Regions from separate parts of the Paenibacillus beijingensis genome, predicted to be linked through region 3. Evidence: riboswitches for the same ligand, from Rfam matches in the RefSeq annotation. Region 3 holds a riboswitch; each other region holds the start of a gene.
The links. A riboswitch is a leader RNA that binds a small molecule or an ion and turns the genes downstream of it on or off. The one in region 3 is predicted to bind cyclic di-AMP.

Region 1: linked by a shared signal. The riboswitch ahead of VN24_RS04030 (APC family permease) and the one ahead of VN24_RS23800 (HAD family hydrolase) in region 3 are both predicted to bind cyclic di-AMP.
Region 2: linked by a shared signal. The riboswitch ahead of VN24_RS21965 (hypothetical protein) and the one ahead of VN24_RS23800 (HAD family hydrolase) in region 3 are both predicted to bind cyclic di-AMP.
Region 4: linked by a shared signal. The riboswitch ahead of VN24_RS03905 (C40 family peptidase) and the one ahead of VN24_RS23800 (HAD family hydrolase) in region 3 are both predicted to bind cyclic di-AMP.

The regions. Positions count from the first base shown of each region.
Region 1 covers NZ_CP011058.1:847,039-854,606, forward strand. Annotated here, with positions in the region: gene VN24_RS04010 (2-isopropylmalate synthase) at 841-2,397, opposite strand; gene VN24_RS04020 (hypothetical protein) at 3,710-4,135, shown strand; gene VN24_RS04025 (phosphodiester glycosidase family protein) at 4,132-5,211, shown strand; cyclic di-AMP (ydaO/yuaA leader) riboswitch at 5,507-5,664, shown strand; gene VN24_RS04030 (APC family permease) at 5,808-7,568, shown strand, end outside.
Region 2 covers NZ_CP011058.1:4,848,949-4,856,516, forward strand. Annotated here, with positions in the region: partial or broken gene VN24_RS21940 (HAD family hydrolase) at 1-376, shown strand, start outside; gene VN24_RS21945 (NAD-dependent epimerase/dehydratase family protein) at 312-980, opposite strand; gene VN24_RS21950 (1,4-dihydroxy-6-naphtoate synthase) at 1,133-1,990, opposite strand; gene VN24_RS21955 (futalosine hydrolase) at 1,990-2,622, opposite strand; gene VN24_RS26555 (N-acetylmuramoyl-L-alanine amidase) at 2,886-4,262, shown strand; cyclic di-AMP (ydaO/yuaA leader) riboswitch at 4,511-4,695, shown strand; cyclic di-AMP (ydaO/yuaA leader) riboswitch at 4,819-5,014, shown strand; gene VN24_RS21965 (hypothetical protein) at 5,143-5,562, shown strand; gene VN24_RS21970 (citrate synthase/methylcitrate synthase) at 5,595-6,710, opposite strand; gene VN24_RS21975 (cation diffusion facilitator family transporter) at 7,010-7,568, shown strand, end outside.
Region 3 covers NZ_CP011058.1:5,272,677-5,280,244, reverse strand. Annotated here, with positions in the region: gene VN24_RS23825 (aminopeptidase) at 1-1,040, shown strand, start outside; gene VN24_RS23820 (AI-2E family transporter) at 1,139-2,185, opposite strand; gene glsA (glutaminase A) at 2,228-3,169, opposite strand; gene VN24_RS23810 (DUF2334 domain-containing protein) at 3,355-5,223, opposite strand; cyclic di-AMP (ydaO/yuaA leader) riboswitch at 5,508-5,652, shown strand; gene VN24_RS23800 (HAD family hydrolase) at 5,797-6,465, shown strand; gene VN24_RS23795 (mannitol-1-phosphate 5-dehydrogenase) at 6,748-7,568, shown strand, end outside.
Region 4 covers NZ_CP011058.1:823,402-830,969, reverse strand. Annotated here, with positions in the region: gene VN24_RS03930 (sensor histidine kinase) at 1-1,053, shown strand, start outside; gene VN24_RS03925 (response regulator) at 1,025-2,317, shown strand; gene VN24_RS03920 (ABC transporter permease) at 2,535-3,410, shown strand; gene VN24_RS03915 (carbohydrate ABC transporter permease) at 3,422-4,309, shown strand; gene VN24_RS03910 (ABC transporter substrate-binding protein) at 4,361-5,965, shown strand; cyclic di-AMP (ydaO/yuaA leader) riboswitch at 6,141-6,275, shown strand; gene VN24_RS03905 (C40 family peptidase) at 6,274-6,771, shown strand; gene VN24_RS03900 (NAD(P)-binding domain-containing protein) at 7,086-7,568, shown strand, end outside.

The DNA.
Region 1 (7,568 bases), 1.3 Mb from region 3:
ACGAACCGATCAAGGGGCTAACCTTGGCCGGTTCGTTCGTTTTTGTCGCTCTGCACGAAGGGGGGATTGTTGAAAAAGATGCGTTCGTACATCCATTTTTTTATTATTTTTCGACTACGTTAAAATTCCTGCGAAAATGCTTTTTTTTGTCGACCCCATCTCTCGTTCAGGCGATAGCAGCTGGGAATTCCTGCACCATCGCAGGTTTTCTCTCCAGACATGGGATTTCGATCGATAATACCTGCACATTCGCAGGTTTTGAAAGCTTATCCCGTGAAGCGAGGAAAGGACCTCCAAATTCCGCTTTGCCAGTGAAATTGGAGGTCCTTTTGCCTCCGATTTAAGACTCGCTCATTCATGTGAATACTTATGAGACAGCCTCAATTCTTCAATATTCGGATGATCCCATTGGAACAATCCTGGGGAGCAGCTAACGACGTTTGTAACGGCATCTCGGGTGGGCTCGGCATAGTTTCGCAACGCCGGCAGTTCTCAGCGCGGGCCGCGTGCGCTGGATGATGACGATCGAATCACATGATCGGGCTTGTGAGCGCCAGTCTGAACGCGCCGTTAATCCAGTTTCCGCTATCAATTAACTGTCCACAATGTTATCCACACCTTCGGGATAATTGTGCGTCAATTCTGACAGCATTCCAGAGATTCAAATGGCTGTTTAGTTAGGTTTTAATGAAAATCAAGGGTTTTGAAATTTTATTTCGCCATTTATCCCCTGTTATCCACATTACCCACAGATCACCTGTGAAAAATGAATCCCCGTTTTCTCCACAACGAGGATCCGCGCCAAGACTGAAATTGACCCGCTTTTCCACACCATTTGCCTCAACTGTGGACAACCTTATCCACAGTGCCTTTACGCGCGCTTAATATTAATTGGTTGCACGCCGCCACATAAGCTTCCGCCGCCGCCAGTACGATATCGCTCTGGATCGACGTGCCGCGATACCGTTGGCCGTCCCTTACAACGGTGACGACGGCTTCGCCGCGGGCATCTTCGCCTGTGGAGAGCGAATGCAGCTCCAAATCCTCGAATTCCGCAGCCTCTGGAATCGCCTGCCGGATGCAGCTGATGACCGCTTCGAGCGGCCCGTTACCCGATCCGGTATATGTCCGCTCCCCGCTGCCGCTCTTTCTTACGGTTATGGATGCGACGCGGGAGCGCTGGGTTCCGGCCAGCACCTGCAAATCGACCAGCACGTAAGGGTCGTGCTGGGTGTCGGTTTTGTCGCCGGCGATCCGGATGAGCTGATCGTCCGTGACGATCTTTTGCTTGTCGGCTTGATCCTTGAACGCCCCATATACTTCCTCCAGCTGCGCGGGATCGAGCTCGATCCCGAACTCCGCCAAACGATGCTTGATGGCGTGGCGGCCGGAATGCTTGCCGAGCACGATCATGCTGCGCGGAATGCCCATCGCTTCGGGGTCCATAATTTCGTAGGTGCTGCGGTTCTTCAGCAGCCCGTCCTGATGGATGCCCGATTCGTGCTGAAACGCGTTGCGGCCGACAACCGGCTTGTTGTATGCAATCGGAAAATGCATCATCCGGCTTACGAGACGCGACGTCTCGAAAATTTCGGCCGGGTTGATGCGCGTTTCCGCTTCCAGCGCCGCCTTGCGCGTATCGAGCACCATCGCCAGCTCCTCCAGCGAGCAGTTGCCGGCACGCTCGCCGATGCCGTTGACCGTCACTTCGATCTGCGTCGCTCCGGCCTGAACGGCCGCGATGCTGTTGGCCACCGCCATGCCCAGGTCATTGTGGCAGTGGGCGCTGTAGCGGACCTTGTCGCCGCCGCGCGCCTGTTGCCGAACCGCTGTGAACAGCTCCGTAATTTCGCCGGGCAGCGCGTAACCGAGCGTATCGGGCAGGTTGATGATCGTCGCCCCTTCGGCGATAACGGCTTCAACCAGTTCAATGACGAACTCGCGGTCCGAACGGGTCGAATCCATTGCCGAAAATTCGATTTCATTCACGAACTGTTTGCCGTACGCGACCATCTCCCTCGCAATCTGAATGACATCGGCGCGCGACTTGCGCAGCTGGTAATTCAAATGGATGTCCGAGGATGAAATGAACAGGTGCAGCCGCCGCCTTGCCGCATCCTGCGTCGCCCGGACGGCTGCATCGATGTCGCCCTTGACCGCGCGCGCGAAGCCGGCGATTTCAACGTTTTGCAGCTCTCTGGAAATTTGCTGCACTGCGGCGAACTCGCCGCTGCTCGATACCGGAAAGCCGGGCTCGATGACGTCGACACCCAATTTCGCCAGCTGGCGGGCGATGAGGATTTTGCGCTCGGGATCGATGGAAGCGCCCGGAGACTGCTCCCCGTCGCGCAGCGTCGTATCGAAAATTTGAATATGCCGTTTGTTCGTATCTGTCATTATGGTGACCTCCATTTAGTAGGGTTTGAAAATGCAAAAAAGCCTGTCGTCTCTCCGTTAGAAAGAGACGACAGGCTGCTGCAGACTGCCGCGGTACCACTCTTGTTGCCGGAACCGTAAGGGAGACAGGTTGCGAGACGCCGATCCAAGTTCAGGCGCGCGCCCTCGTCATGAGTTGCAGCGTTTTGCACGGCGGCGAATCAGACCGCATGCTTCGGCGGCGGCATACTCAAGTTCCCGCGGGTTCCAGCCCGCTTAAGTTCCGATGACGGAGGATCCCCGTAACGGTGTAATGACGAACAAACCTATACGCTCCATTTGCAGAGCGCACTGCCAGGCGCCGCTTTCCACCGTTCCGCTCCCAGGCGAGTTTCCAAGCATCCTTCGGCTGCGTCGCACCGCCCCGCAGCTCTCTGCCCGCAGGCGGCGTCCGCCCGCGTTTTTGGTCCAGGTATCGCTTGTACTGCTCCTGTTCATTGCGTTTGAATCTATGAAATGGATTTCTTTTAAGCTGATCGTTGATCGTTGATCGTTGATCGTTGAAGTTGACTGTTGACTGTTGACTGTTGACTGTTACTACTTCCTGAAACTATTGCCTGACGGTTCCCGGCTGCATGCTGTGGAATCGTTATTGTTCCGGGCTGCCGGTCAGGATCAGATCTCGCCTTCGAAGCTTTGCAGGCGTGCGCACCGCCGCAAAGCGCCGCGTCAGGGAACATAAAAAAACCCGCCGCCTCTTGAATCAAGAGACGACAGGTTATTAGCCCGCGCGGTACCACTCTCGTTGACGCCGCCATTTGTCCGGCAGCATCCCCTTACAACCTTCCCGTCACATGTCCGGAACATGGGCAGGAAGATCACCCGCTGACGGAGGTTAGCCGTAACGATGTACACAAGGCGTTCAACCTCCGCCTCTTTCCAACGTTCCGCTCCCAGGCGAGCTTCAGATGACCTTCGGCTGCGTTGCACCTTCCCGCAGCTCTCTAGCGCGTCATGCACGGAACTTCCTCCCTCGAAAGGCCTGCTCCCCTGCACCCGCAATCCCGGTTCACCTTACTGTTCCTGTTCAAAGCGTTTACGAATGGTATGAATGAATCTGTTGCCAATAGTATATGCATACCCGATATCGGTTGTCAAACGAAAAATAGCGGAGCAAAAAATCAGTTTCGCCCGTTCCCTCCCCGAATCTCTATGATAGAATAATAGATATCGCTAATCTTACCGCTTCCTGCAACTTTTTCCAGCTGTCAGTCGTCATGGACAAGCGGGCGGAAACGTGCCGCTATCAAAATAAGAGGTGAATAATTACATCATGGATTCCGACACATCACTGCTGCAAGCCGGCGCCGGACAGACCCCTGCCAGGCGCAGCAGGCGAAGGTCGCCTGTGCCTTTTCTGATCGCATGGATCGTGATAATTATGATGGGTACGGCAGGAGCATGGCTGTACTCTGAGCATATGAAGCAGCAAATCACAGCCCAGATTGAAGCGCAGACCGCGCGGCAGATCGCCGCGATGGAAAACAACTACGAGCAGCGGATCAAGGAACTGGACGCCGGCTATTCCTCCCAGATCGCCAAGCTGCAAAGCGAGGTGGACAGCCTGAATGAGCTGCTTACGTTTACGAAGGACAACGCCAGCAATAAGACCGATAACAGCAACAAGCTGTACACCCAGCTCAGTCAGGTGCAGAAGCAGCTTGACGAGCTGAAAAGAAAGCTGGACATGCTGAAATGATAAATATGACCGTCCAGCAAGTGAACCGTTTCTTTCTGCTTGCGCTCGCGCCGTTTATCGGCATGATGCTGTGGCTGTTGGCTGCGGACATGTCCATCACGATTCCGCAGCTTCATACGCCCAAGCCGAACACCGCCGCCGTCGGTCCATCCGCGCAAACGACGGGAGAAGCGGTTAAAGGGCTGCAGCAGGCCGCCAAGACGGCGGCGGCGACCGCAAACACAATCAACAGGCAGACAAGGCTTTATGAACAGACGAACCGGAGCATGTCCGCTATAGCACGGACTGCCGCCGTTCAGGCGGTGCGGCCGGAATTCATCTATAACCGCCGCATTACGGCCAAGCTTGGCGCGCCGGCCCGTTCCATCCAGTCGGACAAGCTGACGGCGCAGCTTTACGTTGTGCGGGCGCAGAATTTTTCGGGATATGCTCTGAAAGTGAGGCTGAAGAGCGACAAGGCGATGAAGCTCGCGCTTGGCAAAGACAAGTTTGGCGGCGCGGAAACGACGCTGGCTGCGGCAAGCCGCTACGGCGCGGTCGCCGGCGTCAATGCCGGCGGCTTCGCCGACGGGAGAGGCGGGCGTTACCCGCTCAGCACAACCGTTCTCGACGGCCGGTACGTTGGCGGCTTCGAGCCTACCTATGCGGATTTGTTTTTTGTCGGATTAAACGATGACCGGAAGCTGATCGGAGGCCAATATTCCAGCAAATCCGAGCTCGACCGCGAAAACCCGCAGTTCGGCGTTTCGTTCGTGCCGGTTCTGCTCAAGAACGGCCGGATGACACCTATTCCGGAAAAGTGGCAAACGAGCCCGTACCGCGCCCCCCGCACCGTTATGGCCAACTACAAGGACGACCAGCTGCTGTTTCTCGTCGTGGACGGCCGCAACGAGAACGGCAGCTCCGGCGCGACGCTGGCCGAAATGCAAATTCTGGCGTCGCGGCTCGGCGCGGTGGACGCCTATAACCTCGACGGCGGCGGATCGTCGTCGCTCATCTTTGACGGCCGGGTCGTCAATCACCCGTCCGACGGCCGGCTGCGCCCGCTTGCGACGAACTTTTTGTTTTTCAAGTGAGATGGCAAACGGCTGTTCAGGGAATGGCCCGTTCAGCAAGGACGTCCCGCCTCTTCGAACGAAGGCATAAGAAGCTTCTGTTCGATGGGCGGGTAAAGTTTCCAACAGATTTGTCACACGCTTCGCTGTTAAGGCGCTTATCGAACGGCAGCGCAGCGTAATGCCGCTTAAGCCACGGATAATTAGAGATTTAGGTGCGTTTCCCGATTCCCGTATGGAATAAAACGGATTTTTATTGATTTTCAATCGAAAATGAAGCTTTACTTGATGTTCCGGAAGGAATATGATCGTTTCATTGAAACAATCGCTGAATTTTCCAATAACGGGAAAACGGGGGAACCAACTGCGGTGAAGATTTTTCATCGCTTGGGGTGAATCGGCACACAATGCCGTAGGGCGATCTAGACGCCCGAATCCGTCAGCTAACCTCGTAAGCGTCTTTAGAGAGGGTGAAACGGCCATGGTCGGATTTTGACCACAGGGGAAACCTCTGTGGTTTTTTGTGTGCAGAAAACCACAGAATGGAGATATTATGGGCAGGCGTGTTCGCTTGCTCACTATGATTTTCACGTATTGGCAACTGAGTATCCATCGGTATGAATTCAGAATCGGCGGTGACAATTAATTTGGCTTCCTTAAAGAGACTTTTAATCGGACGACCTTTAAAATCGACGGAATTAGGCGAGCAAAAATTGACCAAGACGAAGGCCCTTGCCATCCTCTCTTCGGATGCTTTGTCCTCCGTTGCTTATGGTCCGGAACAAATCTTGTTAGTTTTAATGACGATCGGCATGGCTGCATTTTGGTATTCCATCCCGATTGGCATTGGCGTATTGATTTTGCTGCTAGCCCTTATTTTATCTTACCGGCAAATTATATTTGCTTATCCTCACGGCGGGGGAGCTTATGTCGTATCGAAGGAAAATTTGGGCTTGTTTCCCGGCTTGGTAGCCGGCGGTTCATTATTAGTGGATTATATTTTGACCGTAGCCGTAAGCGTTTCGGCGGGCACAGATGCGATCACCTCCGCTTTTCCAAGTTTACATGAACATACGGTTATCATTGCCGTAGCCTTTGTCGTATTTATCACGATTCTTAACTTAAGGGGGGTAACGGAATCCGCCTCCATTCTAGCCTATCCGGTGTATCTATTTGTTTTGGCGTTATTCATCTTGATCGGAGTCGGCCTCTACAATGTCGTTACCGGTAAACTTTCACCGGATTTGCATGCACCTGTCGGTACGCCGATTGCCGGAATCAGCTTGTTTTTGCTGCTTAGAGCGTTTGCCTCAGGGAGCTCCGCTTTAACCGGTGTCGAGGCCATTTCGAATGCGATACCGAACTTTAAAGATCCGGCTCCGAATAATGCGGTTAAAACATTGATGGCCATGGGTACTTTACTCGCTGTTTTGTTTTCAGGCATTGTTTATTTGGTTTACTACTACGGGATTGCCCCGGGACCGGAAGTTACCGTTCTCTCCCAGCTCGCAGAGCAGGTTTTCGGCCGGAACTTGATGTATTTCTTCGTTCAAGGAACGACGGCATTGATCTTAATCCTTGCGGCGAATACCGGATACTCGGCGTTCCCATTGCTTGCCGTAAACCTTGCGAAAGATAAATTTATCCCGCGAATGTTCACCGTTAGAGGGGACCGGTTAGGTTACTCCAACGGAATCATTTTTCTCGGGGTGTTATCCATCGTTTTGATTATTGCCTTTAAGGGAAAAACCGAGCATCTGATTCCGCTTTATGCCGTCGGCGTATTCATTCCGTTTACCCTTGCTCAGACAGGAATGATTGTAAAATGGGTGCGTGAGAAACCGCAAGGCTGGATGTTAAAACTTTTCATTAACGCAACGGGCGCCCTTATCAGCTTTATCGTTACCTGCATGTTCTTTTTAACAAAGTTCAACCAGGTTTGGCCCGTGCTCGTTTTCTTGCCGCTGATCATTATTTGGTTTTACCGGATTCGAAAACACTATGATGCGGTGGGAGAGCAGCTCAGCCTGGCAACCTGCGAGCCGGCATTACCTGTTGAAGGGAATGTATTCATTCTGCCTGTTTCCGGCATTACCCATGTGGTTGAGAACTCCATCAACTATGCCCGATCGCTTGATGCCGGACAAATCATCGCCGTATACGTCCCTTTCGAAAGAGAAGATGAAGAGCGATTTGAACAGAAATGGAAAAAGTGGATGCCCGAGATTAGACTCGTGACTCTTCACTCTCCATACCGAAGCATTATTCAGCCATTGAGCAAGTTTATTGATTCGGTGCAGCGCAAAGCGAGCCAATCCAACTATAACGTTACGGTTATCGTCCCGCAGTTCATCCCGAAGAAAGGCTGGCACAATATC
Region 2 (7,568 bases), 420 kb from region 3:
TTTCAGTGGGTTGAAACAAGCGGGTCATTCTATCTTTATCGCAAGTAATGGGGAAATCGAGTACCTGCAAGCCATCGTAAGATATTTCCGTTTGGATGGTTGGGTGGTAGAAACCTTTAGCATCCAACAAATACATAGTCAAAATAAGGCAGATTTAGTTTGCCATATTCTACAAAAATATAATATCAAAAATGCTGCAGTTATTGGCGACAGGTTGTCTGATATAAATGCAGCAAAGAACAATGGTTTGATGGCAATTGGCTGTCGCTTTAATTTTGCACAAGAAAACGAGCTTATGATTCGCCCGAGTGTTAACTCTCAGCAGCTATCCGATCGATCTCGTCGGAGGGATAAACGTGTGCTCCACTTTTGTTAGATTTTGCAATTGCAGCCATCGCTAATGCTACTTTTTTGGCTTCGATCGCTCTATAAGGACGTAACTTTCCAACCATAAATAGATTTAGTACACGTGCGGCCTTTATCATCAACTTTTCTCCCAAACGGAATTGCTGCCGCTCCCCTAACAACAGCGAAGGACGAAAAATATGAAGGGCAGGAAGCCGCAGCTTTTTAATGGATTCTTCCACTTCGCCTTTGACACGGTTATAAAATATAGCAGAGTCAGGATTGGAGCCTAATGCCGTGACAATAAGATATTGTTCCGAATGAAATTGCTCAGCCAATTTACCCGCTTCAACAGGGTATACATAGTCCACTTTTCGGAATGCCTCTTTTGTCTTTGCTTGCTTCATCGTGGTACCTAAACAGCAAAATACGTCCGATCCATGAAATAAATGCGAATGCTGATCTAAACGATCAAAATCCGCGATGTGCTCTTCGCACTTCGGATCATGGAGACCTGAAGAACGGCGTACCAATAAATGAATCTTTTCATAGTTATTTTGTTGAAATAGTACTTTTGCCAATTCTTTCCCGATCAGACCGGTAGCTCCTATCAAGACGGCGGACTTTTTGCGCATTTCTATTATTGAGCCCCTTTCTTATGAATGCGTTAAAATCGATGCTTAAAAATAAATATCATACAAAGTATTTCGAAGTCATACGTAATCGAATCCGATACAAGTGAAGGGAGACGCGGTTGCCTGCGTCTCCCTTGCAAGTTCAATTTCCTTTACATGTGATGAACCGGCCACATCAGCTTGGCAGGTTCAACTTTCGGCACTAGCCCTTCCTCTGCAGCCCTGTTAAGCAGCGCGCTGATCGCCGCATAACCGCTGTCCCCGAGATTGGCCGTAAACTCGTTTACATACAGATTGATATGAGCTTGCGCCACTTCGGGCGATAGCTCCTGTGCATGGTTCATAATATACGCCTGTGACGCTTCGGGATGCTTCCAAGCGTATTCGACGGACGCGGTAGTCCACTTGGCGATGCTCGCCAGATCAAGCGTGCGGCGTGCAATGATCGCTCCGAGCGGAATCGGCAGCCCGGTATCCGATTCCCACCAGCTGCCTAAATCCGTCAGCATATGAAGTCCATAAGCAGGATATGTGAATCGCGCCTCGTGAATGACAAGTCCGGCATCGATCGATCCGTCGCGGACAGCGGGCATGATTTGATGAAACGGCATGACTACAATGTCTCCGACGCCTCCGGGAACGTTGCGTGCCGCCCACAGTCGGAACAGTAAATAGGCGGTCGAACGCTCGCTAGGTACGGCTACCCTTTTTCCTGAAAGAGCTGACGGGTCCATGTTGCTAGTAGCGTTCCCCGATGTAAGCACGAGGGGGCCGCAGCCTCTGCCAAGCGCGCCTCCGCAAGGCAGCAGCGCATAATCGTCCAATACCCACGGCAAGGCGGCGTACGATATTTTGAGCACGTCAAAATCGTTGTGACTGACGGCCATATGGTTCGTCTTGTCAATATCGGCATACGTAACGTTAAGCTCCGGCGCACCGGGGAGCAGCCCGTTGACCCAGGCGTGAAATACAAACGTGTCGTTCGGGCAAGGAGAAAAAGCGATGTTCATTACAGCACCTCCGTTAGTACGGCGCTGGCGGCCTCAAGTGCTTCCAGCGCTTCTTTAATCCGCCATGCGGAGCGGTCGCGCGGCCCGATTGCATTTGAAATCGTCCGGATCTCCAACACCGGCAATCCGAACAACAAAGCAGCCGAAGCGACGCCGAATCCTTCCATCGCTTCCGCTGCCGCTCCGGGAACTAAAGCGGCCAATCGTTCCGCCGTCTCGCTTGTACCGGTCACCGTCGACAAGGTGAGGACCGGCCCGGTATGAACGGACATGCCGGCTGCTTCCAGTGCTCCAGCCAGGCGGGATAGCCGCAAATGATCGGTTTCAATTTGGGAGAAACCGAATCCGAGCTTGTCCACACTTGTGAAGCCTTCCGGCGTCTCCGCGCCAAGATCGGCCGCAACGATCGCGTCTGCGACAACGATCGACCCGATTTCCGCAATACCGGGAAATCCGCCGGCGATGCCCGCGCTTATGACGAGATCATACCGGGAGCCGGCGAGTGCCGCAGCCGTTCGGGCTGCAGCCGCAGCCGGTCCGACTCCGGCAATCCGAACGTCAAACCGATCGCTGCCGCGAAGGCCGCGCAATACGGCGTTTTGTTCCGCCTCGACGGCGGTCATGATAAGCATGCGCGGCTTATCCGGCGACGCGGGCGAAGAATTGGCTGCTATGTTCGCTTCTTCATTGAAGGTTTCATTCCTGATCATCATCTGCTACCGCCGTTTCATTTATTTTCCCTATTAATGTTATCCAGTATATCACTCATTATGGCTTCTGCTCCAGTACACGATAGGATCGGCCGCGATGAAACGAAATTTCAGACATGAATCTCCGATTTCTCTCATATCCTTCATAAGCAAGGTTGATAGAACGAGCAGGAGGGATTGATAGAATGAAGGACAAACCTTACCGGCCGTCGCCCAAAATAAGTGTGTCTAAGCTGTTTTGGTTTCATTTCGTATTTGCGTTCAGCTCGACGATTATCGTTTTGCATTTGCTGCATGCGCAGCTTTCGCCGCTCGGGACTTCGAATCCGCCTGCCCAATCGTTAACGGACGAAACGAATTTGTCCCCGGCAGGTTTAAAAGAACCCGTTGTGTATCCCCCCGTGAAAAAGGACAAGCCCCCCGGTTCAGCAGCTTTTACCTCGAAAAGTGTTACGGAGGGCAAGAGGCCGAATGCCAGGTCCGTTCAAAACAAAGCCGCTTCATCATCTATCCACACGGCTAAACACCTGTTTCTTCGTGTGAAAGCATCTGCTTCAGTGATCCGCTTTGAACCGAGACGCTCTTCACCGGAGCTGCTGCATACGGAAGCCGGCGATTGGTTCCCTGTTGTAACGCAGCAGAAAGGATGGATCAAAGTCAGACTGAATGCGAAGCAGTTTGGATGGATCGCAGCGGGAAGCGCCGAAACCGTCCAACTTGAGGAGAAAAGCCAGTCTTTATCCGTACCTGCAGGAGCCACCCTCTATTCAGGTCCCGATCTAACTTTTAGCTGTACGAAAGCGCTTGAGGCTTCCTTGTATGTGCCGGAACAAGTGAGCGGACAATGGATCAAGCTGTATAATCGCGACGGCCGCAGTTTATGGGTGCAAGCCGAAGATGTCCATTGGAGGTACGGAAAACCATCGCAGCAAGTTGGATCAAGGGAGAGGGCTGGCGGCGAAATTAGACTTGTGAGCACCGCTGCCGTGAAACCGTTGACCGGCAAAACGATCGTCGTTGATGCCGGTCACGGCGGCAAAGACTCGGGTGCAAAAGGCAAAAAAATTGAAGTCTACGAGAGCAAGGTGAATTTGGCAGCGGCGGTGGCGTTAAAGAACAAACTGAAAGCAGCCGGCGCAAATGTAATCATGACGCGAACCTCCAATGACGAATCGATTTCGCTGGCCAAAAGAGTCGATATTTCCAACCGGAATAGGGCGGACCTGTTCGTCAGCATTCACCAAAATATGTTCGCAAATGACCCTGATATATCTGGAACGAGAACCTTTTACAGCGATCCAGCGGATAAAAGACTGGCAGAAACGATTGAGCACTCCATACTGAAATCTCTTCAGAGTGAAGAGAAAGCGAATGTGAAAAAGGATCCGCTCTATGTGCTGCGTAATAACCTCCGACCGGCCGTTTTAATCGAGGGCTGCTTTCTTTCCAACCCTGCGGAGCTTACCGCCAGCTTAACAACCGCTTATCATGACAAGCTGGCCAGCGGTATTTATGAAGGCATTAAGGCGTATTATCAAAAGCAGACAAGGAATACGTTATAAAGAGGGCAGTTTTCTGACCTGATTTTGGATATTTTTCTTGTTATAAACCGAAATCATCAAAACCAAGCAGCCATTAAATGCGGAAACAAGCCAAAAATCGGAGTAATCAGGAGAAAAATTAAGAATGGCGATGAAATAGAGGTCCTTATCTCTTGTCAGTCATAAAAATAAATGATTACGCCCATCTTAGGCCTGACATATCCCTTTACAAAGTATGGCGGTCGGCGTAATATTCAACATGAATCGAATGCGATTCGCCGCTGAATTTCCATTAGGAAAGCGGGGGAACCAACGATGAAAGGCTTCTGACATGTTGCCGTTTCATCCGGGGTGAATCCTGAAGGAACAACGTATCGGTCGTTGGTTCTTCGGGTAGGGCGACTCTCACCGTCCGAATCCGGCAGCTAACCTCGCAAGCGTAGAGAATGCCGTTATGCTGTTCGGGCAAGGCGTTCTGCAGGAGAGAGGATGATGCAGCTTGTGATGATGACGGCCGCTGGGAAATCCTCTGCGGTCTTTTTTTGTGCTCTCATTTGGCTATGCAAATCCAATAAATCTGTCTTTATCGCTGAATCCTTTTTGCAACGCAGGAGCGGGGGAACCGAGCGGATTTTCCGTGTGAGCGGAATCCATGGGGTGAATCCTTAGGGCTGCATTGACCTTGACGAAAGTAGGTTTATGCAGCTCCAAGGAAGGGCGACTCTGACGCCCGAATCCGGCAGCTAACCTCGTAAGCGTATTTTAGAGAGGCAACTATTGATCGTGAACGTTCGACACGGTTTGTTTTCACTGTGCCTGGAAGCCGCGAGAAGAGTTCCTCTTCCGTCGCGGCTTCTTTTTTGCGGCTTGTTTTCAGACCAGAATTGGAAGGGGTAACAGTGTGAACCAACAGGATTATATATTGGTGTCGGCTCCTAATGCTGCAGGGGAAGAATTCCTCAAACAATTGAGCCGAAGAGGAATTCCGACGGCCGTGATGGTAAATAACCAGACCGAGTATGAGCGGATATGCAGTCTAGGCGCAGACCGTGTTATTAGGGTGAATACGGCCGACAAAGATTCGTGGAAGGAGTTCGCTCCGATTGCGGTCGCAAAAATATATTTATTCGAAAAAAGCTTGAACTTGTGCTGCCGCTATGCTCAGATGTGCCGGAGCTGGACGAAAAAACCGATCTATGTCATTACCGGCAGTCACGATCCCCGCCTTCATTATAAGAAAGCGGGCGTGAACAAAGTAATTCATACGATCAAAAACGATATTTCAACGCTCATTGCCGATCATTTTCCGCCCAAACCGTAAACGGAACCCGTTAACGTCTTGTAATCCCTCGGTCAATTAAGGTCGTTATCCAACATAGACGGCATCGTGCCGATGTAAATCGACTCGGGACGGAAAATCCGGTTGATTGCCGCTTGTTCGAGCAAGTGGGCCGTCCAGCCGACCGTTCTGCCTGCTGTAAATGTAGGCGTGAACAGATCCGGACTTAGATTGATTGCACGCATAATCGCCGCCGCATAAAACTCTACATTCGTGAATAACCGGCGGCCTGGCTTATATTCTTCGAGCAAGCGAATGGCCGTATCTTCCACATAGATTGCCAGATCGAAGGATGGATCGTCGCCGGTCAGCTCCATCGTGACGGCCCGCAGCGCCTGCGCGCGCGGATCCTTCGTTTTGTATATGCGGTGTCCGAAGCCCATCAGGCGGCCGCCGTTATCGAGCACATTCCTCATCCACGGCTCCGCATTGCTCTTGCTGCCGATCGACTCCAGCATGGCAATGACTTCATAGGGGGCGCCTCCATGCAAAGGGCCTTTCATCGCTCCGATCGCTCCGCTCACAGCCGCACACATATCCGATTGAGTGGACACGATGACACGGGAAGCAAACGTCGAAGCGTTCATGCCATGTTCCATCCCCAAAATAAGATACGCTTCAAGCGCCTTCGCATGTGAACGCTCCGGCTTCCGGCCGTTGAGCATATAAAGATAATTCGCCGCATGATCAAGATTCGCATCAGGCTGCAGCGCCGGCAAACCGGCTATACGCCGCGCCCGGTAAGCGATCATCGTCGGCAGCATCGCCGTTAACCGTTCCGCTTGCGCAAGCGAAGGCGGCCATGCGCTGCCTTCGGCTTCTGCAAGCGCCGCTACCGCCGTTTGCAGCGCGCTCATTACCGGAATTGAAGCCGGAAGAAGCTCCAGAATCCGGCAAATATAGTCCGGCAAGTTTCGATAGTGTGACATCCGTTTTTTTAACGCCGTCAGTTCGTCTTCTTGCGGAAAGCGGCCATGCCAAAGCAAAAATGCCGTTTCTTCAAAACTCTTCGAAACCGCAAGCTCCTGCGCCGGATAACCGCGATACACCAGATGCCCCAATTCGCCGTCCACCAATCCAATTTCCGTATAAGCCGCTATTACGCCTTCCAAACCCGTTACGCTTGCCATATATATTCACTCCTCAATCGAGATCGGTCTCACAAGAGCCTAGATATGAGTATAGTTCGAAACAATGATATTGTTAATTTATTGTTTTTATTCAAGGCTATAAATATTTATTATCACCTTGAATGTTGCGATTCCACGCGATTATGATATAGTAGCAAAAGGTATTTTAATTGCGAAGAAACTGGTGACCGGTATGTATCATTTATCGCAACTAAAAATTGAAACTGTTAAACCGTGACCTTAACCGTCACGGTTTTTTTGTTTCCTTTGACCAATTTTTCTGTAGGAGGCAATCTTTCATGGGGGCATCAAACAAACAATCGGCATTGGCGATCTGGATCAGCCTGATCAGCAATATTGTGCTGACTGTGCTGAAACTGAGCGTAGGTCTGCTTCTCGGAAGCCAGGTGCTGATTGCGGACGGGGTACATAACGCAGGAGATATTTTTGCAACGGCAACCGCACTTATATCGATGAATATATCCAAACGACCGGCGGATGAAGACCATCCATACGGCCATGGCAAGGCGGAAGTGATCGGGGCTGCAATAGTCGCAATCGTATTGGTACTGGCCGGCGTTTATATGGGATATCATTCGGTCATGGCTTTGATGGAAGAACCGCATCACGCAACGCTTCCCGTCCTGATTGCGGCCGCGGTTTCCCTGATTTGGAAGCAGGTGCTGTATGTGTATACGATGCGTATCGGCAAACGGACGGGGAGCAGCGGCCTGATCGCAACGGCATACGATCATCTTGCCGACGTATATGCGTCGCTGGCGGCAGTCATCGGGATCGGACTTGCGATGATCGGCGACCGCTACGATATCCATCTATTAAAGTACGGCGATCCGATTG
Region 3 (7,568 bases):
CGCTTATTAAATATAAGCATGCTCCGGAAGAAGCGATTGCCGAATATCCGATATGGCGCGCCCAGGCATGGGAGCAATTTGCGGAGAATGGCGCCACATTTATTCAGATCTACTCCCCGAATCCCGATCTGCTGACCGATGTTGACCCGGAACGGGTTGCACAAGCGGGCAAAGCGGCGGCAGAAGCTTTAAACAAGTACCGCAGCTATTTAATGGCGCACAAAAACGCGTGGACGCTAATCTCATACGCCACACCGGAGTGGGCGGCGAAAGTGTTTCCCGGCATTTCGGAGGAGGAAGCGGTGCGCAAGCTGTGGGAGAGGATTTTCGATGCCGTTCGTGTCGACCGGGACGATCCGCTTCACGCGTGGAAAGAGCATAATGCCAAGCTGCAGGAAACGGTGGAGCTCCTGAACCGGAAACGGTACAAGCAGCTGGTGTACGAAGCGCCGGGGACGAGCCTGACGGTCGATTTGCCGGAGAAGCATGTTTGGCTGGGCGGGGCAAAAGCGAACGCCAAAGGCGTCTTGTTCAACCCGAACATGCCGACTGAAGAAGTGTTTACGATGCCAAGCCGAAACGGCGTTAACGGCAGCGTTCGCAGCACGAAACCGTTGAACTACAGGGGACAGCTGATTGACGGTTTCTCGTTGACGTTCAAGGATGGAAAAGTCGTTGATTTTTCGGCGGAGCTGGGGTACGAAGCGCTGGAAAAGCTGCTGAATACAGATGAGGGCGCCCGTGCGCTCGGAGAAGTGGCTCTCGTCCCGCACGATTCCCCGATCTCCAATTCGAATATAGTCTTTTACAATACGTTGTTCGACGAAAATGCATCGTGCCATTTGGCGCTTGGACAAGCGTACCCGGTCAATTTGCAAGGAGGTGCCGGTATGGACGAGCAGGAGCTCCTTCGGAGCGGCGCAAACAAAAGTCTCGTTCACGAAGATTTTATGATCGGCTCGTCCGAGCTGGACATCGACGGTGTAACGCAGGACGGCAAGCGGGAGCCGATCTTCCGCAATGGAAACTGGGCCATTTAGCGCCCATGCAGCAGCAATCAAACCAAAATGAAACACTCCGCAGCCTAAGCTAAGCGGAGTGTTTCGTTTTGGTTTAGCGGGGAAAGCAGATGCGTCCGCTACCGTTTAGATAACGCTTTTTCCTCTTTGGAGATTTGATTGACTTCCAGCAGATCCAGCACGAACACAAACGCCGGAATGCCGATAATAAGTCCCCAGGTCCCGAAATAATGCTGGGAAAAGATCAGAATGATGAACGTATAAAACATCGGCAGCTCCGTTTTCGCCGACATCAGCCGCGGATTCAGGAAATAGCTCTCCAGAGCGTGAATGATCATAATCATGACGAGGATGTAGACGACCATTTTGATTCCGCCGATATCAAACGCGATTAGGCCGAGCGGCACCAGCGAAATGATAACACCAGCTACCGGAATAAGACTTAGCAGCAAAATCATGATCGACAAGGCGAACAGGTAAGGGAATCCGAGCGCCCATAATCCGAGTGTCGTAAAAATGGTATTAAACACGGCAATAATGAGCTGGGCTTCAATTACTTTGCCGAAGGAAACCAGGAACCGGTCGCCGAAATAGCTAAGCTCGTTATAGATCCAGCCGATTTTGCTGTCCCGAAATTTGGCCGTAAATTTTTTGGTGCTTTCTTTTTGGAGCAGGAAAAAGAAGCTGAGCAAAATTACGAACAATATCGTTTCAACCCACTTGCTGAATTTCAGCAGGTAGGTCAACATATGGTTGGCGTATGCTTGCACGTCCAGTTTTTGCAAAAATTCCGCCATATTGAACGGCAGTTCATTGACAAAGCTCGTCTCCGAATTTAGGTTCGATTGGACAAAGGTTATCAATACGCCGGACAGCTGCTTCATCTGCGTTATAATTTGCGGCAAGTAATTGGAAGCGCCGATGACGAAACCGAGAGTTGCCAGCAGATAAAGAAAAATAACGACGACTTTATAATTGACCGGAAAGAGCCGGTTCACCTGCCGAGTCACCAGCTGCTGAAGCCTGTCCATGACATAAGTAACAAGGAACAGCAGTAAAATTAAATTCAGCATGCCCCGCAGGAAGTAGAGGAGCAGCACCATCAGAAGAAGGACCGAAAATCTCCGGACCGTCACGTTTTCAAAAAAAGCTTTTACCGAAATCATTTCGTTCCCCCTATGTAATCTAGCCTCATCAATGTTGTACGCTTAAAACAGGCTCCAATCAAATTCGCGCGACAGCGTTTCGAGAAGATGTACGCCTGCGATGCTGTTGCCTTTCCGGTTTAAAGCCGGGCCGACCACCCCGATGCCGTATCTGCCCGGGACCATCGTCAGGATGCCTCCGGAAACCCCGCTTTTGGCCGGCAGACCGACTTGAATCGCAAATTCTCCGGATGCATTGTACATCCCGCAAGTGATCATGAACGTTTTGGCGATTTGGACGTAACGGCGGGGAATCAGCGCTGCTCCCGTCAAAGGATCGGTACCGTCGTGCGCCAATACCAATGCCATGCGTGCCAAATCCGCGCAGGTGACGTTGATTGCGCAGTGCCGGAAATAAACGTCCAGCACATCTTCGACTTCTCCCTGGAGCACGCCGTTGTCCAATAGAAAATAAGCCATGGACCGGTTCAGATGAGCCGTTGCCGATTCCGAGCGGTAAACGTCGAAGTTATAGGTTAACGTGTCGTTGCCCGACAGCTCGCGGAAAAAATTGAGGATGCGGGAAGATTTTTCATCGTTGCTATGTCCGGATATTAATGAAGAAATTACGATTGCCCCGGCATTGATAAGCGGGTTGAACGGAATTCCCGGCTGTACGAGTTCCAGCTTCAGCATCGAGTTGAAATTATCACCCGTAGGCTCCATTCCGACTTTGGAAAATACCCCTTCTTCGCCGTTGTCCATCAGTGCCAAAATTAAGGTAAATACTTTCGAAATGCTTTGCATTGTAAATGAAAGGTTGTAATCGCCGGCGCTGGCCGAGGTGCCGTCCGCACCTAAAATGTAAACTCCTAATGCGTCGATCGGCGATTTGGACAGTTCGGGAATGTAGGCTGCCACTTTGCCTTGGGAGGAGCGCTGACGGCTTGTTTCAACCCAATGAGGGAGCAGGGATTGGATTCGATCGGTTTCGATGGGTGACATATAGGTTCCTCCTTAACGATTCGCGCCGGCAACTACCGTTTCATGGTTTGCATCTAAGAGGCAAACGGGGCATGATCTGCGCTGTCGGTGTAAATTAAGTTTAACCTATCGCAATGGCAGAAAACAAACCAAATTTAGTTGTGAATTCTACTGAGGAATCTTAGTTTCGTTGGTTTATGCCGGTATCATTGAAGCTCGGGAAGGAAGCAGGAGCAATAGCCGGTTAAGGTAGGAAAATTGGAAGCGGGCAGATGCCAATTCAGCGCGTTGACAGCAGCGTCCAGCGTCCCGCCGTAACGCCCGGGGATGATTGCGAGCAGGCCGGCACGGCCGTTTCCGTGGAAATCCACAGCTAGCGGCACGGTATCCGCTCCAGGCGCCCATGGTCCGAAGGCATTGTCTCGAAGCACAAATGTCTTTCCCGTACTAAACGCAACGGACCAGTAGCCGGTCTTTCGATTCACCAGCAGCAGATCGGCCCGTCCGTCTCCGTTAACATCGGCCAGAAGTGCGCAGGAGGAGTTCTCAATCGCATGACCGGCCAGCCAGACTCCCGCCCATTGAAATTCAACGCCGTCATTTAGCCAAACCTCCCACGAACCGGAAGACCGGTCCCACAAAACCAGATCGTCCAGTCCGTCGCCGTTGACATCGCCGATGTAAGGGGAGCGGTTTTTGCCGATTAAAGGTTCCTCGGATACTCGCACAGGGAATTGAAACTTTCCGGTTTCATTATAAGCTGTCGCGAGGTGGCCCGATCTCGGGTCCCACAGTGCCAAATCGGTCAATCCGTCCCCGTTCCAATCTCCTGCTAAAGCACGCCACCCTTTGAAACGTTCTCCCGCAGCCAACCAATTGCCGTCCGGAAGCAGCGTTGTTCCACTATGGAGAGCAACGGGGCAAACGCCGGATTCCGAATGCCAGATGGCGATATCGTCCCGCCCATCCCCGTTGAAATCGCCGATCAGCTCCTCTCCTGCGGCAAAAGAAGGCCAACCCGTCAGCACGGTACGAATATTGCGGATACCGTTCTCCATCTTATTTCTGCTACCCTGATTAACTTCCGCGATGGACCAAATGCCGGTCGAATATTGGCGGACCAGAAGTTTGTTTCCTCGTCCATTGCCGCTCTTTACCGGCATGATGCGGTAATCTTTGCCTCCGAATAACCCGGTTTCCCTGAAATCCGGAATGAATGTGAGCACATCCGGAATCGAGAGAAATTTGCGCCCTGCGCCTTTGAAAGCGCGGATCAGCCTTTTGAGCGGCGAATGCTGTTCGTAAACCGGTGAAGCGCCTTCCTGCAATCGGATATAAGGAAATTCAAGAAACGGATGATAGAAAAAAGAAGCAAGCTCATGATCGCCGTACGATCGGATCGCTTCGGCAATCCGTTGCACGTCATCTTCAATGGCCGCTCCGCCAACATAGAAGAGGGGCGTCGGCACATACAAGGAGCCTCCCGACAAAGGAGAATGCGAAGCGCGGACGGTAACCGTCCGGCTATGCGGAGCCGAAGGGTTCGTTTCGTACATGATTCCGCTGCAAGCTTCCAAGACGGATCGCTGGATCGCCGATGCCGCGTAATGGGGCGTTTCGAACCAATCGGGCCGCAGCCCTGTGGACTGAAACATCCGCAAGGCTGCAGTAAACCGGCCGTAAGCATAGGAATGGCGCAGTGACTTGGGACGGCTGAGCGCTTCTTGCGAGTCATCCGGCGGACAATCGGCGCTGCAATCCGCATAATGAAATTCATAACCGTCGGCACTGACCGCTTTGCCGAATTGATGCGTATATCCATGCATGCCAAGCGATGCCCCTCGCTTAACCAATGCATGCAGCGTTTGGACAAAGCGTACGGCTATTGAGTCGGTACGATCCGTCAAGGCACGGTCGATCCCGCGGGTCGGATCGATATAACGGGAAATGACGGCCACTTGAAACGGAATGCCTTCCGATTGTAAATAATCGGCAACGACAGTCAGTTTCGTCTGGTTTTCGGCGGATTCGTAGTATCCCCCCGGACCGATATCCTCAAGCCGTATCATCGCCATTTTCACTGGAGTCCTCCTAAAGGTTTTGCCGGAGGCAAAACCACTTCGTAAGCATAAGCCTAGGTTTTGCCGGAGGCAAAACCACTTCGTAAGCATAAGCCTATTAAAAAGTATGTTGTTTCCGCTCGCGGTGTTCTCGTTCAGCGGTATCTTGTTTTTGCGGAGGCGCGAGACTTTTTCAGGATAAAAATCGCAGTAGTATGGGAGATTTATGTCAGGATGGTGGACAACAGCTTTACAGTAAACTTTACAGTAAACTTGACTTTTTAGACAATTCCCATTATTATATGAATATGCTTAGTTTCCGACAACGTCGGAGAGCGGGGGAACCACCTTTTGGGGCGAATCATTTCATTGCTTTTAATGAATGTAGGGTACCATCTTACCCGAGTCCGTCAGCTAACCTCGTCAGCACAAGATGGGTCATTTCTTTCTAAATTAATTTTTTAGAGTTGAGACCCTTTGAGTTAGGGGTCTTTTTATTTTTCCCCTGCTCAACAGCTGGCATGTCCCCGCTTGATCCGATCGTTTGTCTACAAAGAGAGAACAAGCAAATCGGAGGGAGTAGAGACCATGACTAAAGCGATTATTTTTGATTTTGACGGAACGATTATCGACACGGAGACTGCCTGGTACGTAGCATTCCGGGAGGCCTACAAGAAACACGAGGTAGACCTTTCCCTGGAGATGTACTCGGGATGCATTGGAACGAGTCTTCACAAGTTTAACCCTTATGAGTATTTGATGACCGATTTGAATTTGCCGATTGACCGGGACGAATTCCGCAAAGCGGTACAGCTGCACCACTCCCAGCTCATGGAGGTTGAGGAGATGCGCCCCGGCGTACTGGAGTATTTGCAAAGCGCCAAACAATCCGGATTGAAGATCGGCCTCGCTTCCAGTTCGCCTCTGGAATGGGTCGAGAAATATTTGAAGCAGTTAGGCATTTATGATTACTTCGATTGTATCCGTACCGCTGACGATGTGCAAAATGTAAAACCTGACCCCGAATTGTATCTTCAGACCCTGAAGGGACTGGGTGTAAAGGCTGATGAAGCTATTGCGATTGAAGATTCACCTAACGGCGCAAAAGCGGCTGAGGCTGCCGGAATCCCATGCGTTCTTACTCCGAACTCCATCACCAAAACTCTTGAATTTGGTAACAGTCTGCATCGAGTGGAGTCGCTGCGCGATCTTGCGTTCAGCACCGTGTTTGCAGGTGCAGTTGCCCAAACCAAATAAGCCTAAAGCGGCTTATTTGAAAGCAGCTTGTTAATAGAGCAATGATAAGCATGCGGCTCGAACGTCGTTATGCAGTGCCGCAACGCGCGCAGAATACTGTGTGCGTTGCGTTAGTTCAATTATCGCAGCTTAAATGATCTGAAAATTGCTAATATTACAACTTCAAGAGGTGGTAAGCAGGAATTCGGAAAGGGGAGAAGCAAATTGAGTGTCAGTTATAATAAAAAGGAATCGAGCAACGAGTGGAAAATTCGTCCTTTTCGTCATGAGAGCAAGAAAACGATGCCCAGCAAAAAAAGGAAAGCCGTTCATTTTGGAGCCGGCAACATCGGTCGCGGCTTTATCGGAATGATGTTATCCAATTCAGGCTACGAGGTCTGTTTTGTCGCTCGAAATGAAACTCAAATCGAGCTTCTGCAGCAAAAAAAGCAATATACCGTTACGTATGCGAATGAGAACGAAGATACGGAAATTGTTAAGAACGTCACAGCCGTTCAAATCAATAATCGCAAAGACGTCAACGAGCATATTACGGAAGCCGAGCTGCTTACGACGGCCGTCGGCGTATCCGCTTTGCCGTCTATCGCCAAAGTAATCGCCCAGGGGATCGAAAAACGTCTGAGGCATAATACACGCCCATTGCACGTTATTGCATGCGAAAATGCCGTTGGCGGAAGCTCGCTGCTCAAAAAATGGGTGTATCAACATCTTTCTGCCGAAGCCCGCGCCGAGGCAGACCGCTTGATTTCTTTCCCCGATTCAACGATTGACCGTATCGTTCCCGCCCAAAAGCATGAAGATCCATTGGCCATTAAAGTAGAACCTTTCTACGAATGGGTGATCGACCGTTCCGGTTTCCAGAACGGCTTTCAAGAAATTGAAGGAGCCAAATACGCGGACTCGCTCGAGCCATTTGTGGAACGGAAGCTGTTTACGGTTAATACCGGCCACTGCTGTGCGGCATATTTCGGGTTTCTGGAAGGGTTCCAGACCATTCAACAAGCGTTGAAAGATCCCGCTCTTGAAACAAAAGTTCGGCAGGTATTAGAGGAAACCGGCCAATTATTAATTCATAAATATCATTTAAATCCGGCGGAACACCG
Region 4 (7,568 bases), 1.3 Mb from region 3:
TCGTTCACGCTCTCAAACGGGAAATCAAAGCTGTTGGCGGTTACCAGCCGTTCGGCAAACAGCGGAATCAGTATGGCTGTTCTCCTTCCGAATTCAGAGCTGCTGCGGGGCTTAAGCGGTTTTCAAATCATGATCAATTTGCTTCCGCTGTTTGTCGTTGTCACTTTAATTTTATATATATCCATTTTTCGAAGCATCATTTTCAATCCCATTCGTCAATTGCTGAAAGCGATAAGGCGGATTAAAGAAGGAGATATGAATACGAGATTGCCCGATTCGAGCATTACCGAATTTGCTTTGATCAATCATTCCTTTAACCGAATGGTCGCAGAGATCACGGATTTGAAAATAAACGTTTATGAAGAGAGACTGCGCTCCCAGCAAGCAGAACTGAAGCATCTTCAACTGCAAATTAATCCTCATTTTTTTCTGAATACGATGAATATCATCTTTCAGTTGGCGGACTTGAAGCGCTATGAATTGGTGAAAAAGACCGTGCGCCATCTGATGCAATATTTCAGGTTTATGCTTCGTTCAAAGAGAGATATGATCACCATTTCCCAGGAAATGGATCATATTATTCATTACTTGGAAATCCAAAAAATGCGCTATCAGGATTCATTCATGTTTGATATCCGGTTGCCGGATGATTTGCATCACGTTCAGATTCCGTCCCTGCTTATCCAGCCCTTTGTGGAAAATGCGATGATTCATGGCATGAGCGTAAAGACGACCCCTTTTATGATGCAAATTTCGGTTGAACGGCCGGGTGGAACCGAGGATATGATCGCGATCGAATTGCGTGATAACGGAAAAGGGATGACATCAGAACAACGTATGGAATTCAACTCGGAAGGGTACGCTCCGGATTCAGAAGACAGCCACATCGGGATATGGAATGTAAAAAGACGTCTGGCGATGCGGTATGGGGGCAAGGCGCAGCTGGTCTTTCATCATAATGAGCCTAAAGGCGTTCGGATACGGCTGTTGCTGCCGATTGAGTATGCGGAGGAGGGAACTAAAGATGTACAACATGCTGATCGTGGACGATGAAAAATTCGCCGTGGAAGGCATCCGTAAATGCAATGATTGGCAGATGCACGGCATCGATACGGTGGATGTGGCTTATAACGCGGACGATGCCAGAAAAATTATGTTGGAGAAACGGATCGATATCTTGATCTGCGATATAGAGATGCCTGACGAGGAAGGGTTTTCCTTGGTCCAATGGGTCAATGATCGTTCTCCTCACACGGAATGGGTGTTTCTGAGCTGCCACGACGAGTTTGCGTATGCGAAGCGGGCTCTTCACCTCGGAAGTTTCGATTATTTATTGAAACCCGTGGACAGTGAAGAATTGGCGCAAGTGGTTGGGCGAATGATACATGCCATCGAGGAGAAGGAAAAACAGTCGCGCTATAATGAGATGTATCAGAAATACTACTCGCTATGGAAAAAACAGCAGCCGCTGCTCGCGGAGCGATTCTGGCAAGATTTGTTGTCCCGCCGCATTTTGCCGTTTGGCGATTTCCTGGAAAGGGCACTTAAGGATGCACAGATCCAGCTGTCGCCGGAGGATTATGTTTTGCCGTTCCTGATCAGTATTGAGGATTGGAAGAAGCCGCTTCAGGAACGGGAGAAGGAAATGATGGAATATGCGGTAAAGAAGGCGGCAGAGGAGCTTCTGCTTGCCGATCATCCCGGGCAGGCCATTATAGACAAAAATGGTATCCTATTTGTCATCGTCTACGGGTCGAGGACAATTCAGGGCGCATCTTCAACAGACAGATGGGTTCAGGCAGGAAGACAATTTCTTGAAGTCTGCCAAAATTATTTCTATTGCAAGGCGTCCTGTTATGTCGGTTATTTTGCGACTTTTCAAGATTTGCCCAGATTGTGCCTCGGTTTGAAGGAAATGGAACGAAACAATGTGGCCAAATCACAGTCTGTTCTTGTCTTTACGGCATTCGAAGAGAAAGAAACGGACGGACTCGTCCGGAAATCGATTCAATATATGAAAGAGAATGTGGAGGAAGACATCTCCCGGGAAGATGTTGCAGCTCATGTCAGGCTCAATCCTACTTATTTATCGCGGCTGTTTAAGAAGGAAACCGGCAACAACCTGATCGATTACCTGATTGAAATCAAAATGGACAGGGCGAAGCTATTACTCGACTCGACGGATATGACCGTAAGCGCAATCGCCCAGCAGGTTGGATACTGCAACTTTTCCCACTTTACCCGAATGTTCAAGAAGCACTGCGGAGTTAACCCCCAACAATATCGAAAGCAATATGCACGGCTCAGCTATCGATGAGCTGTGCTTTTTTTTCGAATCGACGAAGTAACAAAATGACTAGAGCCGGGTAACAAAAACAGTGGGGGACCCGTTCGATTGCCTGTAAGATAATAACATAAACAGCAACAGGAAGGTGGACCCTATGTATGTAGAAAAACAATTGGCGTCAATTAGGGAAAAGTCAACCGGGAAATCCAGAAATCCGTTTCGGACACTATGGAAATTCCGGGCGTTGATGATTTTGGCGTTACCCGGCTTTTTGTTTCTGCTGATAAACAATTATCTGCCTATGTTCGGTATTTTTCTCGCATTTAAGGATTTGAATTTTTCGAAGGGAATCTGGGGCAGCGACTGGGCAGGTTTCGATAATTTTAAATTTCTGTTCGCCACAGGAGATATCTGGAAGATTGTCGCCCATACGATCGTGTATAACCTCGCTTTTCTCGTTATTAACACGGTCTTATCGGTGTTACTCGCTCTGTTGTTAAATGAGGTCAGAAGCCGGATTTTATCCAAATTTTATCAAAGCACGCTGATTTTGCCCAATTTTATCTCTATGGTCGTCGTTGCTTTCCTCGTATTCGGCTTCCTGAATCCCGATCTCGGTTTTATCAATAAATCGATTTTAGAGCCGATGGGCCATGAAGCGATATCTTGGTACATGTCTCCGCAATATTGGCCGTACATTTTAGCGATAGTTAATATTTGGAAATCTGTAGGCTTTGGCTCCATTATTTATTTAGCGACGATTGTAGGGATCGACAAAGAATATTACGAAGCTGCGATGATCGACGGAGCTGGCAAGTGGAAGCAAATGACCCGTATAACCCTTCCGTTTCTCGTTCCGGTCATCATTATTTTAACGCTCCTTTCGCTCGGCCGCATCTTTAATGCCGATTTTGGCTTGTTCTACCAGGTGACCTTAAACGCCGGAATGCTCAAGAGTACAACAGAAGTCATCGACACGTATGTCTATAACGCGCTGCTTGTATCGGGAGATTCAAATCTCGCTTCGTCGGCCGGTCTATTGCAGTCTGTCGTCGGCTTTATTTTAGTGGTGTCGGTGAATATGATCGTGAAAAAAATAAGCAAAGAGAAGGCGTTATTTTAGGAGGGAGACCCGTGCCAAAAAAACATAATCGGACGGACCTGGTGATTAATCTGTTTTTTATCCTTGCCTGCCTGGCCTGTTTAATTCCGTTCTGGCTGATCTTGATGGTTTCATTGACCAGTCAGGATGCGTTGACCAAATACGGATACAGCTTTTGGCCGCGAGAATTCGACTTTGTTGCCTACCGCTATCTGCTCCATGATGCGGAGCCGATCTTGAGAGCGTTCGGCGTTTCCATTTTTGTAACCGCTGTCGGAACAATCGTCAGCCTGTTCGTGACATCGGCCATGGCCTTCTCGCTCTCCAGAAAGGACTTTCCGTACCGCGGATTTTTAAGTTTCTATGTGCTGATTACGATGTTGTTCGGCGGCGGATTGCTTCCTTGGTACTTGGTCTATACGAAGTTCCTCCATTTGCAGGACTCCCTGCTCGCCTTGATTATTCCCGGACTGCTGGGCGGGTTTAACGTATTCATTATCCGCACGTTCTTTACGACCAGCATCCCTCCGTCCCTGATTGATTCGGCGCAAATCGACGGAGCGAGTGAATACCGTACGTATTTCAGCATTATTCTTCCGCTATCGTTGCCGGTTCTGGCAACGGTTGGTCTTTTCACAATTGTGGGCTATTGGAACGATTGGTTTACGAGCCTGGTCTTTATCAGTAACGATAAGCTCTACAATTTGCAATATTTCTTATACAACACTTTAATGAATGCTCAATATCTTCAGTCCATTGCGGATAAAGCGCATATTGACGCGTCGTCTATGCAGGTTCAGCCGCTGGAGGAGCTTCGAATGGCAATGGCGGTTATTGCGGTATTGCCGGTCGCGCTTGTATTTCCTTTCCTGCAAAAATATTTTGTTAAAGGCTTGACGATCGGTTCAGTCAAAGGCTAAGTTCGGTTCCGGCCGATTTAGTATAAAAACATCCTATGGGGGGTTACGGAAATGAAACGTTATAATAAAAGGTCGATCATTCTTACGTCGCTTCTTCTATCGCTTTCTCTTGCCGCGGCGGGCTGTACAGGCAATAGCGCAGGCAACCAGAATACGGAGCCGGCACAGGAGCCTCAATCTTCGCAGGCTTCGCAAAGTTCAGACCAAGGTGCCGAAAAATTGGATCCGTACGAAGTCGTCATGGTCTATCCGGACGGCAAACAGAATGATCTGTCAACCGTCCAAAGCGCCATGAACGATTATTTGAACAAAACCTATCCGGAGCTAAATATGAAGGTTAAGCTTAATCCGATCGATTGGAGCGCTTACAGCGACAAGACGAACCTCATGATGTCCTCAGGGGGAAAATTCGATCTGCTGTGGACGGCCAATTGGATGGGGTTTGAATCGCAAGTGGTTAAAGGCGCCCTGCTTCCGCTCGATGATCTGCTTGCGAAATATGGAGCCGATATTAAAGCGGTTGAAGGTGACCTGCTGGAAGGAGCTCGCCGCGGGGGTAAGCTGTACGGCCTCCATGTTCACCAGGAGCTGGGCAATCCCCAAGGAATCGTGCTCAGAAAAGATCTGGTCGACAAATATAATATGGACCTGAGCCCCCTTAAATCAGGGGAATTCAAAGACCTTGAACCGCTGCTGAAGACGATTAAGGATAACGAGCCGAACATAACACCTGCCGTTGGACCGGCCTTCCCGCTAGGCGCTTATTTTGGATCGGGCAGCATGGAGAGCATCATTGGCCCTGCCGGGCTGGATCAGCGGGATCCAAATGCGGACAATAAATTTAAAGTCGTCAATATGTATGAAACTTCCCGCTATATGGAATTGGCGAATTTGACGCGTGAATGGTATAAAGCGGGTTATCTCAACAAGGATGCAACGACCCCTGGAGTGGATATTTGGAAAAAGTTCCAAGCCAAAACGGCGTTTGCGTCCATCGGATCCGATCTGGAAATCGTGAAGGATATGGAAATCGGAAAGCCGGCGCCTATGCCGAACAAGAGCACGCAAATCGGCATTGAGCTCATTCAGATTCCGATGAACATTGACAGGCTGCATACGACCAAGCTGTCCGCGACGATGCAAGCCATTTCCCAAACTTCTAAAGATCCGGCTCGTGCGATGATGCTCTTGAATTTGTTATACAAGGATAAAAATTTACTGACCTTGTTCAACTACGGCGTAGAAGGTAAGCATTACGTCCTGAATAACGGGCAAATCGCTTTGCCGGACGGCAAAACGAAGGACAATGTCGGGTTCTATCACGACAACCAGTGGCAGCTCGGCAACCAAATGCTCAACTACACCCGCATAGGCGAAGATCCGGACAAGTACAAGAACTATGAGCAATTCAACGAAATCGTTCAAAGCCAGCCTTCTCCGCTATTCGGATTCGTGTTCGATCCGGAGCCGGTGAAGAATGAATTGATCGCCATCGGCAAAATTCAAAGCACCTACGATCCGGGCCTTCAATCGGGCCAACTGGACCCGGCAGAATTGCCGAAGATGATCGATAAATTGAAAGCCGCAGGTCTTGAAAAAATCATTGCCGAAGCTCAGAAGCAAGTAGACGCTTGGCGCGCAGCTAACGGAAAATAAGGATGAAAAGGGGTATTGCCTAGCGCAATACCCCTTTTGACTGCCATAAATGAAGAATAGATGAGAAAAATGAAAAAGAATGACGAAATGTAGCGGGAAAGATGAAAGGATTCTAATTTCGCTGCAGGAGGGATTTCAGAGAAAAAATCGAATTGTACTACTCAATGTAATAATAACTACATAATTGTCGAATTTCCGTACATGGAAAACGGGGGAACCATCTTGGGTGAATTAATCTTGCAATTAAAGGATTATAGGGCACCTTCAACCGAACCCTTAGCTAACCTCGTAGGCAGCGAAGGGAGTATATGTTGAAGAAGCGAGCCGCAGTTTTGTTGTTGGGAGCCACAATGTTGTTTGCAGGTGCAGGGAATGCTTTTGCAAATGAATCAGAGTTAAATGAAACCGTTAATGAAGTCGTAGGGACTCCTTATAAGTGGGGAGGAACTACGGTCCAAGGATTTGATTGTTCCGGATTCATCCGTTACGTGTTTAATCAATTCGAAACGAAGCTTCCGCGGACATCCAGGTCACAAGCAAAGGTTGGCATGAAAGTGGAGAAAGAGGAACTGCGTCCTGGAGACCTTGTTTTCTTTAACACAAATGGCATCGGGATTTCTCATGCCGGTATCTACATAGGTGAGGGAAAATTTGCTCATTCATCCAGCAGCAAAGGTGTCAGCATCAGCAAATTGTCGGACTCTTATTATAAGAAACGTTATGTCACTGCCCGGCGTATTGTAACGGGAGAACATTATGCAGCAATGATCGAAGACATCCATGAGTCAGATGATGCTCGTGCGTAAAAGATAAGGACCAGCCCGCCATAGCAGATGGCAGGCCGGTTTTTTTTTGCCTAAAGTTTTCTTTGTCTTGTGACGATTAACAATTCGCAATCGAAAATTTAGCGCCAATTACAAAAAACAATGGATGCCCTTTAAAATGCAGGGTAGAAAAGATAATATATGAGATGGATCGTAATGTAACCTTTTCTCACATTCCATGGAGATAAGGCTTGCTTTTTTCCAAAAGGAGCTAAATGAAACATCCATTTATCCCGATTGAATCGCAATCACGAAATGATAGCTTACAAGAACACCGCTGAAAGGTATGAATAATGATGAGCTTAGAGGCTTTAAACGAACGAGTGAAAACCGAACTTTCTTATCTCGCTTTCGGGGGCGCGGACTGGGTGCGTCCTCTGAGCCATCCTGAAGGGCATGTCTACGATGTCGTCATTATCGGCGGCGGCCAAGGCGGCTTAGGCACGGCTTTCGGACTTTTGCGCGAGCGGGTATCCAATATTCTCGTGATCGACGAAAACCGTGAAGGCTTGGAAGGGCCGTGGGAAACCTATGCCCGGATGGTGACGCTCCGAACACCCAAGCATTTGACCTCCATCGACCTTGGGGTTCCTTCTTTGACCTTCCGCTCATGGTGGGAAGCGCAATTCGGGCCGGAAGGCTGGGAAGCGGTGGATAAAATTCCGCGGGGCGACTGGATGAACTACCTGCGCTGGTATCGGAAGGTTCTGAATTTGCCAGTCATCAATGAAGTGAAGCTGAACCTGATCGAGCCTGCAGAAGATGGGATTCACCGCCTT